One region of the Nocardia sp. NPDC003726 genome, then DNA from elsewhere that is predicted to be linked to it. Evidence: predicted binding sites of a transcription regulator. Region 1 holds the regulator's gene; the other holds the start of a gene.

Region 1 (13,171 bases):
GCACGTCACGGTCGGACCAGGCGCCGTAACTGGCGACCACCTTGCCGATCTGGCCGGTGACCCGTGGTTCCACGCCGGGCCATGTGGTGCGCGGTTCCTCCGGTTCGGCGTACCACCAGGGGTTCTCGTCGTGTTCGCTCACCGGCGTGACCGTGAGCCAGCGGTTGGCCATGGCCAGCTTGCTCAAGGTTTCCAGGTCGTAGAGGTCGCACGGGTGGTGGCCGCCGACGAACAGGTGCACCTTCGGATTGGTCCGCCGCATCGCCATCGCCATCAGCTGCGCACGCAGCGGCGCGATGCCGGTGCCGCAGCCGACCATCAGCATCTTGCGTTTGGCGTTGCGCGGAACGCCCAAGCCGCCCAGCGGTGAGCCGAGCAGCCACTGGTCGCCGACGGCGGTCTGGCCGACGATGGCGGAGCTGACCCAGCCGCCCAGCACGCTGCGGACGTGGAATTCGATCTCGCCGTTGGCATTCGCGGGCACGGCGGGCGAGAGGTAGCGCCACATGCGCGGCCGTGACGGGATCTGCACGCTCAGGTACTGGCCCGCGGCGTAGCGCATCGGCTGATCCAGTTGCAGCCGGACGACGACCAGGTTGCGCAGCACCTCGCGGCGTTCGATCACCGTTCCGGTCCACGCCGACGGCGTAGTCTCCTTCTCCGCGGCGCCGATCATGGTGTCGGAGATGATCTTCAGGCCCTCGTCCCAGGCCCGGTCCACCTCGTCGGTCCACATCTCGGTGCCGGCGAACACCTTCACGGCGGTCTTCAGCGCCGTGGAGACGGCGGCATAGTGCGCGGGCTGCACACCGTACTTGCGGTGGTCCCTGCCGAGCTGGGACAGGAAGGGCAGCAGCTTGTCGGGCTCTTCCAACCGGTCCAGCGCGTAGGAGATCGCCTTGACCAGCCGGTCGCGCTGGAGGTCCATCGCGGCGGGAAAGAAATCGCGGACGTGCGGGTAGTCGGTGAACAAGATCGCGTAGAACGATCTCGCCAGTTTCTCCGGCCCCCCATCCTCCGCAGCAACCGCCTTGAAAGTAGTTCTGATCAAAGCGACAGCGCGTGAATCCATCGGTATCACAACCCCATTTCGCACTCGTTCACGAACCATGCCGGCGAGTGAGGTGCTGCGGGGCCACTCGACAGCAGCCGATGGAAAGGAGTGTAGGCGAGGTTTGCCAGCAACGGAATCTTTCGAAGGAACATCCCGCTCGGAATTTCGTCGAAACGAGGATATTCCGGGAGACACGCCAGAGAAACCGACTGAGAGGCCGTAGATTCCACAGGTAATTGGTCTTCCACACCCCGGATCGACAAGGGACACTTAGGAAATTACGTCCCGACTGGTCTGTTCTAGCGACTTCGGGGCAACACCACAACTGGCGCAGATGGATCGAATCGGGCAAACCGATACGGTTGCGTAAGCGAGTCTATGGTAGAAATTCCCAGTTGATTCGACAACGAAATGACCTGTGTCTAGCCGATTCTGTCGAACATGTTCTGGTTTATTCTCAGCAAATCTGTGACACACCGGGCGCGAACGACGAAGGCCCCGGCGCCGGATCGCGAAGTGCGACCGAGGCCGGGGCCGTCGTCGTTTCGGTTATCGTCTGCGCTGGCCGTCTTCGCGACGGTGCCGCGGCTGCCAGACGACCAGCGCGGTACTGCGCTGCTGCGGAACGAGATCCGGGCGGTAGGCCGCCCGCGTCCGCTCCAGCTCGGCCGACAGTTCCGCGACCTGCCGGCGCAGCTCCTCCACCTGATTGGTCAGTTCGATGATGCGCTTGATGCCCGCCAGGTTGACGCCCTCGTCCTGGGACAGCCGCTGTACCTCGCGCAGCAGCTCCACGTCCCGGGCCGAGTAGCGCCGACCACCGCCCGAAGTACGTTGCGGCGTGACCAGTCCCAGACGGTCATACGTGCGCAGCGTCTGCGCGTGCATGCCGGCCAGCTGGGCCGCCACCGAGATCATGAAGAACTCGGCCCGCGACCCGCCGGACGCGTTCTTCGGTTCCGAGGACATCACGCACCTGCCCATCCCGCACGTGGATCGAAGCCGCCCGCTCGCTCCGCCTCCTGATAGCGCTTCAGCGCCTCGATGGCGTTGTCGTCCAGCTTCTGCGGCACGGCGACCTTCACCGTGACCAGCAGATCGCCCGCGCCACCACCGCGCTTGGGCACGCCGCGGCCGCGTACCCGCAGGGTACGGCCGTCCGCGGTGCCCGGAGGCACCTTGACGCCGACCCGCCCGTCCAGCGTGGGCACCGAAACCGTGGTGCCGAGGACCAATTCACTGTAACTGACCGGAAGCACCAGGGTCAGGTCGTCGCCGTTGCGGCCGAAGACCTTGTCCTGGCTGACGTGCACGGTGACATACAGGTCGCCCGAAGGCGCCCCGCGCAGCCCCGCCTCGCCCTGACCGGCCAGCCGGATGCGTTGCCCGTCACCGACTCCGGGCGGAATCCGCACCGTGATGGTGCGCGTGCGGTTCTGGATGCCGCTGCCCTGGCAGTCGAGGCACGGGTCGTCGATGATCGACCCGCTGCCACGGCACTCGTCGCACGGCTCGCTGAAGCCGAACGCGCCCTGGTTGCGGCTGACGATGCCGGTCCCGTTGCAGATCGGGCACACTCGCGGACTCGTGCCCGGTTTGGCTCCGCTGCCGTGACACGTGGTGCACGGCGACGGGCTGGTCATCCGCAGCGGAACCGTGACGCCCTGAGCCGCCTCCCGGAAACCGAGCGTGGTCTCGGTCTCCACGTCGGCGCCGCGGCGGGGGCGGCTCGAGGTCCGCGTGCCGCCGCCCCGGTTGAACAGACCGCCGAGCAGGTCGCCGAGGCCACCTTCGGCGGCACCCGCGGCGCCGCCGAAGAGGTCCCCGAGGTTGAACTCCTGCGAGAAGCCGCCGCCCGCGCCGGACCCGAACCCACCGCGACCGTAGCCGCCACCCGCGAAGAGCTTGCGGGTGTCGTCGTACTCCTTGCGCTTGGCCGGATCCGACAGGACGGCGTGCGCCTCGCTGACGGCCTTGAACCGCTCCTCGGCTTTGGTGTCACCGGGGTTGGCGTCCGGGTGCAAGTCGCGGGCGAGCTTGCGATAGGCCTTCTTGATCTCGTCCTGCGAGGCGCCGGAGGAAACACCCAGCTCCTTGTAGAAGTCCTTTTCGATCCACTCCCGTTGGCTCACCGAGCATCTCCTCCTCTCGCGTCCTTATTGTTCGTTCGCGCCGGCATCAACATCCGATGCCTCTTCAGTCGGTGGAACAGCGTTTTCCTTCACATCGGCCACGCCGTCGGTTACCCCGACGAGCGCGTGCCGAAGCACCCTATCGCCGAAGCGATAGCCCTTGCGCATCACAATGCCGATCACCGGGTCGTGGCCGGAGCCCTCGTGCTGCACGGCCTCGTGCAGGGTCGGGTCGAAAGGCTCGCCCTCCGAACCGAACTCCTCGAGACCCTGCTTGAGCAGCGCGGCCGACAGCTTGTCGGCCACCGACTTCAGCGGGCCCGCCTCCAGGTCACCGTGCGCCCGCGCGCGGTCGAGATCGTCGAGCACGCCGAGCAGCTCGGTGACCACCGACGCCTTGGCGGCATCGATCGCGGCCTTGCGGTCGCGCTCGACCCGCCGCCGGTAGTTGGCGTACTCCGCGGTCAGCCGCTGCAGGTCGGCGGTGCGCTCGGCGAGCTCGCCGCTGATGGTGTCGGCGAGGGCGTCGCCGTTGCCGGTTTCCACGCCCTCGTCCGCCTGCGGGGCCTGCGCGGCCGCGGCGCCGTTGTCCGCGGCCTGCTGCCGGACGTCACCGGTCTCCGGATCGATCTTCCGGTTGTCGACGAAGGTGATCGGCTCCTTCTCGGAGTTGGCCTCGGTCACTTCTTCTCCGTGTCGACCGGCTCGTCCACGACCTCGGCGTCCACGACCTGGTCATCCGACGCGGCGCTGGACGCGCCGTTGCCCTGCGCGGCGGCGTCCGCCGCGGAGGCCTCGTAGATGGCCTGGCCGAGCGCCTGCGACTCGGTCGCCAGCTTCTCCACCGCCGCCTTGACCGCGGCGATGTCGGTGCCCTTCAGCGCCTCGTTCGCCTCGGCGATGGCCGCCTCGACCTTGGTCTTGACGTCCGCGGGGACCTTGTCCTCGTTCTCCTTGATGAACTTCTCGGTCTGGTGGACCAGCGACTCGGCCTGGTTGCGGGTCTCCGCCTCCTCGCGACGCGCCTTGTCCTCGGCCGCGTGCGCCTCGGCGTCCTTGATCATCCGGTCGATCTCCTCCTTGGACAGGCCGGAGCCGTCCTGGATCTTGATCGTGTTCTCCTTGCCGGTGCCCTTGTCCTTCGCGGTGACGTGCACGATGCCGTTGGCGTCGATGTCGAAGGTGACCTCGATCTGCGGCACGCCGCGCGGGGCCGGCGGGATGCCGGTCAGCTCGAAGGAGCCGAGCAGCTTGTTGTGCGAGGCGATCTCGCGCTCACCCTGGAACACCTGGATCTGCACCGACGGCTGGTTGTCGTCGGCCGTGGTGAAGGTCTCCGAGCGCTTGGTCGGAATGGTCGTGTTGCGCTCGATGAGCTTGGTCATCACGCCGCCCTTGGTCTCGATGCCCAGCGACAGCGGGGTCACGTCGAGCAGCAGGACGTCCTTGACCTCACCCTTGAGCACACCGGCCTGAAGGGCGGCGCCGACGGCGACGACCTCGTCCGGGTTCACGCCCTTGTTGGGCTCCTTGCCGCCGGTCAGTTCCTTGACCAGATCGGAGACGGCGGGCATACGGGTGGAGCCGCCGACGAGCACCACGTGGTCGATGTCGGACACCTTGATGCCCGCGTCCTTGATCACGGACTGGAACGGCGCGCGGGTGCGGTCGAGCAGGTCCGAGGTGATCTTCTGGAACTCGGCGCGGGTCAGCTGCTCGTCGAGGAACAGCGGGTTCTTGTCCGCGTCGACGGTGATGTAGGGCAGGTTGATCGAGGTGCTCTGCGAGGAGCTCAGCTCGATCTTGGCCTTCTCGGCGGCCTCACGCAGCCGCTGCATGGCCATCTTGTCCTTGGTCAGGTCGATGCCCGAGCTGGCCTTGAACTTGTCGACCAGCCACTGCACGACCCGCTCGTCCCAGTCGTCGCCACCGAGGTGGTTGTCGCCGGAGGTGGCGCGGACCTCGACGACGCCCTCGCCGATTTCCAGCAGCGAGACGTCGAAGGTGCCGCCACCGAGGTCGAAGACCAGAATGGTCTGTTCCTTGTCGCCCTTGTCCAGGCCGTAGGCCAGCGCCGCCGCGGTGGGCTCGTTGACGATGCGCAGGACGTTCAGGCCCGCGATCTGGCCTGCTTCCTTCGTGGCCTGCCGCTGGGCGTCCTCGAAGTAGGCGGGCACGGTGATGACCGCGTCGGTGATCTCCTCACCGAGGTAGGCCTCCGCGTCGCGCTTCAGCTTCATCAGCGTGCGGGCGCTGATCTCCTGCGGCGTGTACTTCTTGCCATCGATCTCGACGGTCCAGTCGGTGCCGATGTGCCGCTTGACGGAGCGAATGGTGCGGTCGACGTTGGTGACAGCCTGGTTCTTGGCCGGCTGGCCGACCAGTACCTCGCCGTTCTTCGCGAACGCGACGATCGACGGGGTGGTGCGCGATCCTTCCGAGTTGGCGACGACGACCGGCTCGCCGCCTTCGAGAACGGCGACGACCGAGTTCGTGGTCCCGAGGTCGATTCCGACCGCACGAGCCATGGTGGTTCCTCCTAATTGACGTACCAATGTGTGTCGGTGCCGGGCGAAAACCGCCCTGTGACGCCGCGAAGGACGCCGCGAGACCTCGCCCCTAGCACCTCACGGAGCACGGCCCCAGCAACACTGAGCGTGGTCGGCTCAATCCTGCCCCGCAGGAGTCTCGGAGTCAACCGAAACTTGAGTCCTGCACGCTCAATCTTGTCGAATAGCTCAACGGGCGAGTCGCGCGTTTAATTCCCCGGAGGCGGCACGTAGCTGTGATCTGCGTCATAAATCGAGGGCGCTGGACGGCCCCCTGAGCGAGTGCGGCCGGGATCGTGGCCGCAGTAGGGTGACGGCGGGGCACCCCATCCGTGCGCCGTCGATCCGAGGAGTCGCCATGAGGGCCGCCGTCGTCACCGCCGCCGAATTCGAGGTCACGGAGGTGCCGACGCCACGGCCCGGTCCGGGGCAACTGCTGATCGACGTGGCGCGCTGCGGTATCTGCGGCTCCGACCTGCATGCCCGCACCCATGCCGACGAACTGGCCGACCTGGCCGTGGCCACGGGCTACGACCACTTCATGCGTTCGGATCAGAGCGTGGTGCTTGGCCACGAATTCAGCGGCACCGTGGTCGACTACGGGCCGGAGTGCCGGAAGCGGTGGAAGACGGGAACGCCGGTGGTGGCCCTGCCGATCGTCCGGCACGGCGGGCAACCCCACCTGGTCGGACTGTCGACCGCGGCGCCCGGCGGTTACGCCGAACAGGTGGTGGTCCAGGAATCGATGACCATGCCGGTGCCCAACGGGTTGTCCGCCGAGCACGCCGCGTTGACCGAGCCGATGGCGGTGGCCTGGCACGCCGTGCGCAGGGGCCGGGTCGGCAAGGGGCAGACCGCCTTCGTCATCGGTTGCGGGCCGATCGGCCTCGCGGTGATCAGCATGCTGAAGGCCGCGGGCGTGCGCACCGTGGTGGCCAGCGACTTCTCCCCGCGCCGACGGGAACTGGCCACGGCGTGCGGCGCCGACGTCGTGGTGGATCCGGCGACCGAGTCACCCTGGACGGCCGCACCGAAGAAGGGACGGATCAACGGCGTCACCGACATCCTCGGACTCGGGTTCGACACCATGGAACGCTTGCGGCGGGTGCCGAATCTGCCGTGGTGGTACGTCTTCCGCCTCGCTCACACGGTGAACGCGGGACCCGCCGGTCCGGTCGTCTTCGAATGCGTGGGCGTACCCGGGATCATCGATCAGATCCTCGCCGCCGCGCCTCCGCTGTCACGCGTTGTCGTGGTCGGGGTCTGCATGGAGACCGACCGCTTCCATCCCGCCATGGCGATCAACAAGGAGATCGAACTGCGGTTCGTGCTCGGCTACGACCCCGGCGAGTTCCGCGACACCCTGCACATGCTCGCCGAGGGAAAGGTCGACCCGAGCCCGCTGATCACCGGGACCGTCGGGCTGGACGGCGTCGCGGACGCCTTCGCCGCGCTCGGCAACCCGCAGCGGCACGCGAAGATCCTGATCGACCCGCGCGCAGCGGGCGCCGCCACCGCCTGAGCTCGATCAGGGCGCGGCGGCCAAGACCTCGTCGGCGATCTTCTCGTCCAGCGTCACCCGCACCAGCGCGGCGGCGAGTTCGGCGGTGTGGTGATCCGGCGCCAGCCGCGCCAGCCGGTCGGGATCCTCCGGCAACTGGACGCGCTTGGCGCCGCGCAGAGCGCGTTCGTCGAAGTGCGGCCGGACCCAGGTCCAGATGTCCTGGATCTCGCGCAGGAAGATATGGGCTCCGGTCGGACCGATCCCGTCGAACTCTTGCAGCAGTTCCGCGGCGCGCTGCGGGTCGTTGTCCGCTTTCTTCGCCAGTTCCCGCAGGTCACCGTGGTAGCGATCGAGCAGGCGCAACGCATTGTGGTGCAGTCGCGTCGCGGTGCTCTCGTCGTAGCGGCGGTAGTTCCCTCGCCCCAGCGCGTCGACCAACTCCTGCCACTGCGCGTCCGCGACCCGGTGCGGCGTCCGGTAGCCGCTGCTGATCAGTTCTCGCGTGGCCCCGATCGCGATCTCCGCGGAGATACGGGCGCTGAGCAGCTGGGAAAGCATGAGCAACTGGAAAAGTGCGGCCGGTTTGTCGTCGAGGGTGATGCCCGCTTCCTCGGCATATCCCGTGCCCGCACGGACGAGCAATTCGTGTACGACGTCCTCTTGGCTCATCGTTACCTCCTCTCGCTACCAGGGCGCATACCCGGCCCCACGGCGACTACACCGGCGGCGGTCAGCGGGGAATACGCCCGTCGCCGCAGGTCACGGCGCTTCGGAGGCGGTATTCACCGGCCGATCATTCCGGCAGCACGCTCAGCGTGCCTTCCGCGCTGCGAGCGGCGGTCAGGCACGCCGTGGCGGTGAATTGGTCGGCGAGCGGGTGACGCGCCCGCGCGCGCCATTTCCGCACCGCGGCCATCGCCTGGGCGCGCTGCGCCGGCAGCGGCGCGTCGGCGGGGAGACCCAGGCGCAGATGCGGTGCGATCCCGGAGCCGCCGATGAGGCGGTGCAGTTCGGCGAGATCGTCGGCGGGCAGCGCCAGTTCGTCGGTGCGCAGGCGGCCGAGCAGGCGCAGCTCGGCGAAACCGTGTACGTCCGCGAGCAAGGTGCGCACCCTGGGCAGCAGGCGATCGGCCTGGGTGCCTCGGTAGGCGGTCAGCACCCGGGCCAGCGCGGTCAGCGCGGAGTGCGCCTTGAGCTGATCGGCGCGCTGACCGAACTGCACGTCCAGCACCGAGCGCAGTTCGTCCACGCCGCTGCGACTGGTCAATTCGGCGGCAAGGGTGGCCGAGTCGCGCACGCCGAGCCGAATCAGCGTGACCGCCATACGGATGCCGAACAACCCGAACCGCTCGGCGAGCTGGGCGCGCAGCTCCGGCGGGACCGGAAGCGGCACGTCGGCGCGCGCGAAACGGTCCGCCGAGAGCAACGCGGCGCTCAGGTCGTCGACCGGGACCCGCGCCAGCGCCTCGAAAGCCGCGAACTCCTGCTGACGCAGCGTCGCCGCGGCGAACGCGAGCAGCCCGGCGACCGGGATCACGGCCTGGCACAAGCCCGTCCGTTCCAATTCCCCGGCGAAACGCGCGGCGACCTCACGCGCCGAGTGCAGCGCGTCGATGCGGCCGGCGCCGATCTCGTCGGCCCGCGAGACCACCCCGACAATGCCCAGCGGACCCGGCGCGCCCGGTCCGCCGTTGGCGGCGGCGGCAGTGCCCGCGCCGACGCGCTCGAGGAACTGCACGTCCGTCGCGTCCAACCGGCGCAGCAGATAGACCACCGCGTCGGCGCCCGGAATGGCGATGCTCTGCTCGGACCGCTCCTCGTCCGCGCCGGGGGTCAGCAGACGCGCGGTGCGCCGCGAGACCTCGCGCGACAGCGACGAGGTGCCGGGAGTGTCGATGATGGTGGTGTGCGCGAGCGTCGCGGCGGGCCACTCGACTTCGAGATGGTCGACCTCGCGCGGGGCCGGGGCGTTCCAGTTCAGTCGGTCCAGGTCGAAGGTCAGCCCGTGCGTCCCGCTGCCGCGGCGGACCACTACGTGCGCGCGGGCGCCGTCGGGGGCGTAGGCGGTCACGCTCGGCGTGGAACCGTACCGGTACCAGGTGACCACCCTGGTGCACTCGGTCGCGTCGGTGGGAGCGATGTCCTGTCCGACAAGCGAATTCAGCAGGGTGGATTTGCCCGCCTTGATCGAACCGGCGAGCGCGACCCGCAGCGGCTGATCCAATCTGCGGGCGCAGTCGGCCAGCAGGGCGCGCGGCCGCGGCTCCCCCGCGAGCGCTGCCTGCGCCGCCCCGACCAGCCGATGCGCCTCGGCGACGATTCCCGGCACCGCGTCACCATCACGTCTCACGGGGTTACCGTACCGGCGGGTCCCATCGGTAGTGCGGTCTGCATGGCATCGGCGTAGCGGCGCAGTTCGGCGACCACGCGCAGCTGCTGTTCCAGCTGCGCACCGCGTTCGGCGCGGCGGGTGGCCACCATGTTCGCCGCCTCCTGCGCGGCCCGCAGCGACTCGTCGATCGAGCGCAGACTGCGTTCGGCGACGCCGGCGTAGTGGTCGCGCAGGGCGCGGTGGATCCGGTGCAGCCGATCCTTCGACTCCTTGCCCGCCTGGAACGCCACATCGTCGACGAAACGGCGCACCGCCGCCTTCGCTTCGTTGCGCCGCTTGGCCAGCCTGGCCTGCTTGTCGTCGCGGAACGCCTTGCCGCCCACGATCAATCCCGCGCCGATCGAGATCGGGTTGAGCATCGCGAGGCCGGCGAAGGTGCTGGCGAGCCCGACCATGAGCACGCCGCCGTAGGAGCCGCGCATGCCGACGAGCAGCTTGCTGCCGAAACCGATGTCCGGCTCGAGATCGGCGAGCGTGCCGGTGACGGCGCGGCCGGTGTCGGCGCCGGCGCCGGGGCGCACGTCCGGCAGGTCGACGGCGCCCAGTTCGGCGAAGTGCTCGGCGACGCGCTCGGCGAGCTGGATCGCGCGCGCGTGGGTCCACAGCAGGTTGTCGCCGAGCGCGGTGTCGACGGTGCCGGTGAGGTGTTCGGCGATGCGGTCCCAGTGCCGGCCTGGATCGTGCTCGTCGATCCATTCCTCGGTGGTGCGCGCGAGATTGCGCAGGCGGTCGCGCAGATCGTGGTCGACGTCCCCGGCCAGGTCGGTGATGCCGTCGGCGAGCGTCTGCTGCCAGGCGGCGGTCCTGCGGTGCAGTTCCTCCGCCGCGGAACGGGCGGATTGCAGCTCGCGTACCGCCGCCGCGCCCTGCGCCGGATCGCGGACCGCGACCAATTCACTGCCGAGAGCCAGCGCGAGATGCTCGGCGGCGGACCGGATGTCGCGGGCGACGGCGGTGCGAGTGGCCAGCTGATCGCGCGCGACCACCTGGTCGCGCAGGAAGGTGTACAGCACGCCGAAGCCGGATTCGACACCCAACTGCGGGTCCTGCAACCGCATGGCGTGACTGCGCAGCAGCGACGACACCGGGATCATCGGCACGTCCAGGCGGGCGCGCGCGAGATGGCCGAGATCGGCTTCGTGCACCTGACGCCAGTGCGGGTACAAGTCGGTCTTGGTGAGCAGCAGCGCCACCGTCGGGCACAGTTCCCGCACCTGCCGCAGGAACGCCAGCTCGGGTTCGGTGAGTTCGGTCGAGGCGTCCGAGAGCACCAGCACCGCGTCCGCGGCGGGCACCAATCCGAGCACGCCTGCCGCGTGGGCATTGCCGTGGCCGCCGACGCCCGGGGTGTCGATCAGCACGATGCCATCGGCCAGCAGCGCGTTGGGGATCTGCACCTCGAGGCGCACGATCCGCCGCCCCTGCGCGATCGGGGCGCGCTGGTCGATCGCGCCGATCTCCGCGATCGGCACCGCCACCCTGGTCTCCGCGCCGCTGGAGTCGCCGTGCGCCGCGAGCACCAGCTCCGCGCGCGGCTCGGGACCGTGCGCGAGCAGCATCGGGACCGCCGTGGTCGCGTCGTCGCCGACCGGGCAGATGTCCAGGTTCAGCAGCGCGTTGACGAAACGGCTCTTGCCCTGGTCGAGCTGCCCGGCGACGACGATGCGCCGCCGCGGGTCGCGGACCCGGTCGGCCGCCACTTCCAGGCGGCCGACCAGATCGTTGCGGCCGGCGGCGCGGGCCGCCGCGATGGTTTCACCGAGTACCGACAGCAGCGGTACCGCCGGTGGAGTGGCGTTCGGCGCGGGTGTCCCCATCGCGGTATGGACCTCTTTCCGTATTACCGGGCAACTGTCAGTGCAGGAATGTATCGCCACCCAGCTCGGCGCCCGCCGAACCGCTGAACTCCGTGCCCGCGTGGCTCTCGCCGAACAGGCCCGCGTCGGCCTGGCCGCTGGCGGAGCTGTCCAGGCCGGAACCGAAAGCGCTCGACACGTCCAGCGAGGACCAGGTGTGCGCGGTCGAGCCGACGCTGCCGCCGAGACCGGCGCCGGTGTCCACCGCACCGTGCGCCGCGCCGCCGGCCGAGCCAGCCAGCCCGGCGCCCGCGTCCGCCGCGCCGCTCACGCTCGAGTGCGCCGCACCGCCGAGTCCGCCCGTGGCGTCGAGACCCGAGGACAGGCCAGAGCTCGCGTGCGAGCCGACGCCGCCGTCCAAACTCGAACCGAAGTGCGCTCCCGCGCTCGAGGCTCCTTCGAGGCCACTCGACAGACCCGCGCCCGCGTTACCCGCAGCGCCGAGTCCAGTCTCCAAGCCCGAACCGAGATGCGCTCCCGCACTCGATGCGCCATCGAGACCACTCGACAGACCAGCACCCACGTTGCCCGCAGCGCCGAGTCCGGTCTCCAGACCCGAACCGGCCGCGCCTTGAATTCCGGCGGCAAGTCCTGCACCGGCTTCCGCACCCGCGCCCAGTCCAGTCGACAGGCCCGAAGCGAGCCCGGCCGAGAGGCCCGAACCCGCCTGAGCGCCGGCATCGATGGCGCCGATGGCGCCGGTCAGCCCGGTTCCGAGGCCCGTACCGGCCTGTACCGCGCCGCCCACGCCGGTGGACAGGCCCGTTTCCAGGCCGCTGGCACCGTGCGGCCCCGCATCGAACGCGCCACCGAGCCCGCTCTGCAAGCCCCCGCCGACCTGCCCACCGGTGTGCAGCGAGCTGTCCAGTCCACCGCCGAGTTCCGCGCCGGTGTTCACGGCCGCGCCGAGACCCGTCGCGAGCCCGGTCTCCAGACCCGCCGTCGCCTGTGTTCCGAGGTTTCCGGCACCGCCGACGGCGGAGGAGAAGTTGCCTCCGAGCCCCGCGGCCGCGTTACCGGAACCCTGGGCCGCGGAACCGATGCCGCCGGTGAGCCCGGTGGCCGCCTGCCCGCCGGCATCGAGCGCGCCGCCAAGGCCTGCCTCCAGACCGGACCCGATCTGCGCACCCGCGTCGGCCGCCCCGTGCAATCCGGTGGACGCTCCAGCGCCGAGACCGGCACCCGCCTGCGCGCCGCCTCCCAGCGCCGCGTCCAGACCGGTGGTCACCTCACCGGCGCCGTTCAGCGCACCTTCCAGATCCGCTCCGGCGCCGAGGTCACCCGCCGCACCCGCAGCGCCGCCGAGCCCCGCACCAAGACCGGCGGCCAAGTCCGTCGCGGCACCCGCAGAACCATCCACAACCCCTCCCAGGCTCGTCCCCAGACCGGTCGACGCATCAACCGCACCCCCGAGCCCAGCCTGCACACCGGTGCCAACGCCCGCGGCCGCATCCGCAGCGCCACCGAGATTCGCACCGAGACCAGCGGTCAAGTCGATCGCAGCACCGGCCGAACCATCCACAGCCCCACCAACATTCGACCCCAAACCGGTCGACGCATCAACCGCGCCCTCCAGCCCAGCCTGCACACCGGCACCGATACCCGTCGCCGAATTCGCGGCGCCGCCCAGCCCCGCATCGACACCGGCGGAACTATCCACAACCCCTCCCAGGTTTGCGTTCAG
Region 2 (7,300 bases), on a different contig from region 1:
TCCAGCTTGCCGTCCAGTGACGGTGGCAGCGCGGGCGACAGCCTGCGGCGCACGCCGGGATGCTGCGGCACCCGTACCTCGACCGACTGTCCGGCGGCGAACGGCACGAACTCACCGATCAGGCGGATCACCGCGAGATCGTGGCGCAGGCGATGATGACCGACCACGGTCGAAGTCCACTCCGGCGCCTGATGACCGTTACCGAGCATGCTCGGATCCCCCAACGGGGCCTCCTTCTTCTACACAGGGTCGCAGCTGATGTTCTGCTCCGGCGTGCCGACCGCGAGGAGCGCGCGCCGGGTGTCGGCGATCATTCGAGCCGATCCGGCGATCTGGATCTGGCGATCGGCCCACGCGCCGAAGCTCGCGACCACGGCGCCAAGGTTACCGATCAGGCGCCGGTGCATCCCGTACGGTGCGTCCTGCGGCGGATGCGGATACCACCACGGATTGCTCTTCTGCTCGCACACCGGAACGATGGTCAGCCACGGGTTGCTCTGCGAGAGCTGCCACATGTTCTCCACGTCGTACAGGTCGCAGGGATAGCGGCCGCCGATGAAGAAGTGCACCCGCGGGTTGATGCCGCGCTGGCCCATCTCGATCAGCTGGGCGCGCAACGGGGCGATGCCGGTGCCCGCGCCGATCATGAGCACGTCGCGGCCGCTGTCCCGGTCGACGTGTAGTCCGCCGAGCGGGCCCGCGATGCGCCAGCGGTCACCCACCCTGGTCTCGTTGACGATCGCGGGGCTGACCCAGCCGCCGCGGATCTTGCGCACGTGGAACTCGATCTCGCCGTACGGGTTGGACGGGATGGCCGGGGAGAAATACCGCCACATCTTGGGCCGCTGCGGAATGGTGACCGGCACGTACTGCCCGGCCTGGTAGGGCACCGGCCCGTCGGACTGCAGCCGCACGATGGCCAGGTCATCCAGCACACGGCGATGACCGACCACGGTGGCCTCCCACACCGGCTGCGACTTGTCGGAGTTGGCGCCGATGGCCATGGACGCGGAGATCAGGATGGTGATGTCGCGCCAGCCCTCTTCCAGGCTCCGGTCCCAGGCCGCGCCGTTGTAGACGCGGAACGCCGCCAGCAGCGCGCGGCCCGCCATGTCGTAGTGCGCGGCCTCCACGCCGTACTTGCGATGGTCGCGAGCGAGTTGCTCCAGGAACTTCTGCGCCCGGTCCCAGTCCTCCAGGTGATCGAGGACGTACTGGATGGCCGTGGCGATGCGCTTGGCCTGCATCTCCATGGCCGGTGGGAACAACTCGCGCAACCGTGGGTTCTCGGCGAACAAATGTCCGTAGAACGCACTGACCAACCGCTCGGGTCCATTCGGCGACTCGATCACCGAACGAAAATTGGCGCGGACCAGCGCAGCCGAACGCGCATCCACGACGTGGAGCTTCCTTTCCCTCAGTTCTGCCCGGGGACATACCCGTTACCGGCGGTCTCCCGCCGACAAGTATCCCCGAAAATGCCGTGGTCGTGTGGCTATCAGTCCCAAGACCCGGGCAAACGGTAATCGGTGGGCAAACGGCGGATGCCGCTGACCCGTCCGGTACCGAGGCCACGGGCGGGCCGGGCCGGATTTCCGCGCCGATGCGGTACCGGCGGATGCGGTCTCCGGCCGGTCAGCTCCCGGCGCCGGTACGCACCGCGGGCACGACCTGCTCGGTATAACGACGGATCTGCTCGACCGGTTCCCCCTCGGTCGGCCAGAAGACGAATCCGTCGATCCGCTGGTCGCGGTGCAAGGCCAGCAGGTCGTCCACCCAGCGCTGGGGCGGGCCTTCCAGGAAGCCGCGATCGGCCCCGTCGGCGGTGATGGTCCCCGACACGTTCAGCACCCGCCGCACCGTCAGCGGGTCCCGGCCTGCCGCGGCGGCGGCGTCATCGATCCGCCTGCCGGCTTCGGCGAGGAACTCCGGCGGCGCCCAAGCGGCCGACGGCACCCAGCCGTCGGCGGCGCGGCCGGTGAGTTCGAGCATGCGCGGCCCGCGCGCGCCGAGCCAGATGCCGGGCCGGTGTCGCGGGAGCGGGCCGGGATGCGCGCCCGCCAGGGAGTAGAAGGAGCCAGGCACCCGGACCGATCGCGCGTCGCTCCACAAGGCGCGGATCACCGTGATCGCCTCCTCCAGGGCGCGCACCGCCTCGCCTCCGGTGCGGCGCGGTCCGCCCATCCCGGCGACGGCGTCCCAGAACGCGCCGGCGCCGAGGCCGAGCTGGATGCGGCCGTCACTGACGATGTCGAGCGACGCGACCGACTTCGCCAGCAAAGCGGGGTGGCGCAGCGGCAGGTTGGCCACGTCGGGGAAGAAGGTGATCCGCTCGGTTCGCGCGGCGAGCGCGGTGATCAGCGTCCAGGTGTCGAGGAACCTGCGCTGATAGGGATGGTCCTGGATGCCGATCAGGTCGAGCCCCGCCACGTCGGCGTACGCGCTCAGCTCGGCGAGCCTGCGGAAGTCGTCGGCCTCGGGGATCAGGAACAGGCCGAATTGGGGCGGTCGGGTCCTCATCACACACCTCCTGGTGGTCGCGCGGGACGCCGACCCGGCGCGGTGGGCCGGTACGGATCAGATGGCGAGCACGGTCTTGCCGCGTGCTCCTGGCGCTCCGATGACCGCTGGTCCCTCCGCGAGCGGGACGGTCGCGTCGATCGGCACGACCACGTCGCCCGCGGCCACCCGCTGGATCAGGCGGGCCAGTTCCAATGCGCTGCCCTTGGATTCGATGTTGCCGCCCCGCAGCGATCGTGCGCGCAACGCGTCCTCGTCGGCGGCGAAAGTGGTGGAGTAGACCGTGCCGCCGTCGCGGACCAGCGTGGTCAGCTCCGCCAGCGCCTCCGGCGGGCTCACCAGATCGAACAGGACGTCGATGCCGTCCGGATGGGCGGCGGCGACCTGGTCGCGCACCGGTCCCGCGGTGTAGTCCACCGTCTCGGCCGCGCCCAGGCGGGTCATCTGATCGGCGGAGTCGCCCCGCGCCGTGGCGATGACGTGCGCGCCCGCGATATTGGCCAGCTGCACCAGGAAGGAGCCGACGCCACCGGTCGCGCCCACGATCAGCACGGTCTGGCCCGGCTGGATGTGGGTGGCGTCCACGAGGTCCTGCGCGGTCACCCCCGCGGTCGGCAGCGCCGCGGCCGCGACCGTGGGCACCCCGGGCGGAATCGGCACCAGGGTGCCGCCCTCAGGGAGCACCGCGTACTCGGCGAAGCTGCCGTGGCCCACCGGCGGTGTGAGGAACTTGCCGACCACCCGGTCCCCGACGGCGAAACGGCTGACGCCAGCGCCGACCGTGGCGACCGTGCCGGCCCCGTCCACCCCGAGGATCATCGGAAAGTCGTGCGGCAGTTTGCCGTCCAGGAGGCCGGAGGCCACTTTACGGTCGAAGGGGTTCACCCCGGCCGCCTGGAGTTGCACCCGCACGGTGCCCGGCCCCGGCTCGGGCATCGGCATTTCGGCTAGTTCCGGCTTCGCTCCGAACTTCCGTACCACGATCGCGCGCATCCATTCGCTCCTCGAGTCGGGGTGAAGAGTGCTGCAACAACTGACGGCCGAGGTCATCGTAGGCGTCCGAAAGCCGCCGACGTGCGGAATCACCGCATGGGCGGTGTGGCGGGGCGTCGCATTCGCCGGTGCCGGAGCGTAGCGTTCGACACATCCGGTGGATCGCCTGCGGCGCGGCGGAGAATTCCAAACTTGAGCGGAACAGACTCAACCTTTAGAACGTTGGACGGGTAGAACGGCGCCGAGCCGAAGGCGGAGCGGGACGACAGCGACAGCTTCGGCGAACGCGCTCGGCGCCGTGCGAATCGACTCGACCAGTAGGAAGGTGACTCGTGGACTCGTTCAATCCCACCACCAAGACCCAGGCGGCGCTGACCGCCGCCCTGCAGGCGGCCTCCGCCGCGGGCAACCCGGAGATCCGTCCTGCGCACTTGCTGGTGGCGTTGCTCGACCAGACCGACGGCATCGCCGCGCCCTTGCTGAAGGCCGTCGGAACGGATCCGGCGACCGTGCGCCGCGAGGCACAGGACATCGTGGACCGGCTGCCGCGGGCGACCGGCGCCACCACCACACCGCAGCTCGGCCGCGAGGCGCTCGCCGCGATCACCGCGGCGCAGCGCCTGGCCACGGAACTCGGTGACGAGTACGTCTCCACCGAGCACGTGATGGTCGGTCTCGCCGAGGGCGACTCCGATGTCACGATGGTGCTCACCAAGTACGGCGCCACCGCCGACGCGCTGCGTGCCGCGTTCACCGCCGTCCGCGGCAGCGCCAGGGTGACCAGCCCCGATCCGGAGGGCAGCTACCAGGCGCTGGAGAAGTACTCCACCGACCTCACCGATGCCGCCCGCCACGGCAAGCTCGATCCGGTCATCGGCCGGGACACCGAGATCCGCCGGGTGGTGCAGGTGCTGAGCCGGCGCACCAAGAACAACCCGGTGCTGATCGGCGAGCCCGGCGTCGGCAAGACCGCCATCGTCGAGGGCCTCGCCCAGCGCATCGTGGCTGGCGACGTCCCCGAGTCGCTGCGCGGCAAGTCCGTCGTGGCGCTCGACCTCGGCGCGATGGTCGCGGGCGCGAAGTACCGCGGTGAGTTCGAGGAACGGCTCAAGGCCGTGCTGGAGGACATCAAGAACAGCGCGGGCCAGATCATCACGTTCATCGACGAGCTGCACACCATCGTCGGCGCCGGCGCCACCGGTGAATCGGCGATGGACGCGGGCAACATGATCAAGCCGATGCTGGCCCGCGGCGAGCTGCGCCTGGTCGGCGCCACCACGCTGGAGGAATACCGCCAGCACATCGAGAAGGACGCCGCCTTGGAGCGGCGCTTCCAGCAGGTGCTGGTCGGCGAGCCGTCGGTGGAGGACACCATCGGCATCCTGCGCGGCATCAAGGAGCGCTACGAAGTGCACCACGGCGTGCGCATCACCGACTCCGCGCTGGTCGCCGCGGCCACGCTGTCGGACCGCTACATCACCTCCCGGTTCCTGCCCGACAAGGCGATCGACCTGGTCGACGAGTCGGCCTCGCGGCTGCGCATGGAGATCGACTCCCGCCCGGTGGAGATCGACGAGGTGGAGCGCGCGGTGCGCCGCCTGGAGATCGAAGAGGTCGCCCTCGCGAAGGAGACCGACGAGGCGTCCAAGCAGCGGCTGGAGAAACTGCGCGGCGAACTCGCCGACGACCGCGAGAAGCTCAATCAGCTGACCACGCGCTGGCAGAACGAGAAGAACGCGATCGACCAGGTGCGCACGCTCAAGGAGGAGCTGGAAGCGCTGCGCGGTGAATCCGAGCGCGCCGAGCGCGACGGCGACCTGGGCAAGGCGGCCGAACTGCGCTACGGCCGGATCCCCGCGCTGGAGAAGCAGCTCGCCCAGGCCGAGCAGGCCTCGGCCACCGCGGGCGACGGCGAGGTCATGCTGAAGGAAGAGGTCGGCCCGGACGACATCGCCGAGGTGGTGTCCTCCTGGACCGGCATTCCGGTGGGCCGGATGCTGGAGGGCGAGACCCAGAAGCTGCTGCGCATGGAGGACGAGCTCGGCCGCCGCGTGGTCGGTCAGCCCGAGGCGGTGCAGGCGGTGTCCGACGCGGTGCGCCGGGCCCGCGCCGGTGTCGCCGACCCGAACCGCCCGACCGGGTCGTTCATGTTCGTCGGCCCCACCGGCGTCGGCAAGACCGAGCTGGCGAAAGCGCTGGCGGACTTCCTGTTCGACGACGAGCGCGCCATGGTCCGCATCGACATGAGCGAGTACAGCGAGAAGCACTCGGTCGCCAGGCTGGTCGGCGCTCCGCCCGGTTACGTCGGTTACGACCAGGGCGGTCAGCTCACCGAGGCGGTGCGGCGCAGGCCCTACACGGTGGTGCTGTTCGACGAGATCGAGAAGGCGCACCCGGATGTGTTCGACATCCTGCTGCAAGTGCTCGACGAGGGCAGGCTCACCGACAGCCAGGGCCGCACGGTGGATTTCCGCAACACCATCCTCATCCTGACCTCGAACCTGGGCGCGGGCGGTGACAAGGAGTTCGTCATGAACGCGGTGCGCTCGGCCTTCAAGCCGGAGTTCCTCAACCGCCTCGACGACGTGGTCATGTTCCACGCGCTCGACGAGGAGCAGCTCGAGCAGATCGTCGACATCCAGCTCGAGCAGCTGCAGAAGCGGCTGGCGCAGCGCAGGCTGAAGCTGGAGGTCAGCGATTCGGCGCGGTTCTGGCTCGCGGTGCGCGGCTACGACCCCAGCTACGGCGCGCGTCCGCTGCGCAGGCTGATCCAGCAGGCCATCGGCGACTCCCTCGCCAAGGAACTGCTCGCGGGCGAGATCGCCGACGGCGACAGCGTCAAGGTGTCCGTCAGCCCCGGCGGGGACGGCCTGATCGTCGGCAGGTGAGTGAGTGAGCGGCCTCGTCGCGGACGAGGCCGCTCGCCTTTCGTCGAAGCTCGCTCGCGCACAAGGTGTTTCGCCCCACCGTCAGCACGGTGAGATCGATGCCGGAACGAACGCCCACCGAGCCGCAGGCGCACCGGTCCACGTGGTACGGGTGCGCGCGAACGTACGCGGCCTACGCTGGAAGCCATGACCAACCCGAACGATCCCTGGGGACAGCGGCCGGAGGATGCGCCGACCGAACACCTGGGTCCGCCGGGCAAGTCCGGATACGGTGGCCCCGCGCACACCACGGAGTACCTCGACGCGTACGGCACCGGGGCTCCGTCGGAATATCCCCCGACGGAGCATTACGGAGCCTGGGGCCCGCCCGGGGCGAACGCGACACGTGAGTTCCCGGCCTACGACCCCCAGTGGGCCGCCTATCCCGACACCGTCCCGGGTGCGGCGGGTCCGCCCGGCGGCGCGATGCCGCCCGGTGCGGCGCCGCCGGGACCACCGCCGCCGCGGCGCAACACCGGCCTGTGGATCGCCCTCGGTCTCGGCGTGGTTCTGCTGATCGGTGCGATCGGGGTGGTCGCGGGCGTGCTGCTCGGGTCGGGCGATTCCGGCTCGGCCGACACCGCGGCGGCCTCCACGACGCGCGTCACGACGAGACCCTCGCCGGGAACCAGGACCGCGCAGCCCACCCCGCCGAGCGGTTTGCCCAGTGTGCCCGGCCTCGGCGATGTCGACGGCCTCGGCGCGACCATGGGCACCATCACCGCCAACGACGGGGGCACCCTGACGGTGAGTTCGGTGATGGGCAACACCATTACGGTGCGCACCGACGCGAACACCCAGGTGATCGCGCTGTCCGGGACCAGAGTCTCCGATCTGGCCACCGGTGAGCTGGTGCTGAT

What was found. Region 1 encodes HspR, which represses chaperone genes until heat shock. Its sites were predicted from a motif close to ANNTGAGTNNNNNNNACTCANNT; they were not measured.
Region 2: a site for HspR is predicted at 3,704-3,726, ahead of clpB (ATP-dependent chaperone ClpB). Genes of this name have one in related genera too.

Annotation. Positions count from the first base shown of each region.
Region 1 is NZ_JBSFNF010000011.1:197,469-210,639, reverse strand. Features, by position in the region: gene ACWDMM_RS17695 (FAD-binding oxidoreductase) at 1-1,072, opposite strand, end outside; gene ACWDMM_RS17690 (heat shock protein transcriptional repressor HspR) at 1,604-2,023, opposite strand; gene dnaJ (molecular chaperone DnaJ) at 2,023-3,186, opposite strand; gene grpE (nucleotide exchange factor GrpE) at 3,211-3,870, opposite strand; gene dnaK (molecular chaperone DnaK) at 3,867-5,714, opposite strand; gene ACWDMM_RS17670 (zinc-binding dehydrogenase) at 6,094-7,257, shown strand; gene ACWDMM_RS17665 (HhH-GDP family DNA glycosylase) at 7,264-7,908, opposite strand; gene ACWDMM_RS17660 (dynamin family protein) at 8,033-9,589, opposite strand; gene ACWDMM_RS17655 (dynamin family protein) at 9,586-11,448, opposite strand; gene ACWDMM_RS17650 (IniB N-terminal domain-containing protein) at 11,486-13,171, opposite strand, start outside.
Region 2 is NZ_JBSFNF010000042.1:26,785-34,084, reverse strand. Features, by position in the region: gene ACWDMM_RS32300 (FAD-binding oxidoreductase) at 1-209, opposite strand, end outside; gene ACWDMM_RS32295 (FAD-binding oxidoreductase) at 240-1,397, opposite strand; gene ACWDMM_RS32290 (LLM class flavin-dependent oxidoreductase) at 1,636-2,520, opposite strand; gene ACWDMM_RS32285 (NADP-dependent oxidoreductase) at 2,578-3,513, opposite strand; gene clpB (ATP-dependent chaperone ClpB) at 3,846-6,401, shown strand; gene ACWDMM_RS32275 (DUF5666 domain-containing protein) at 6,588-7,300, shown strand, end outside.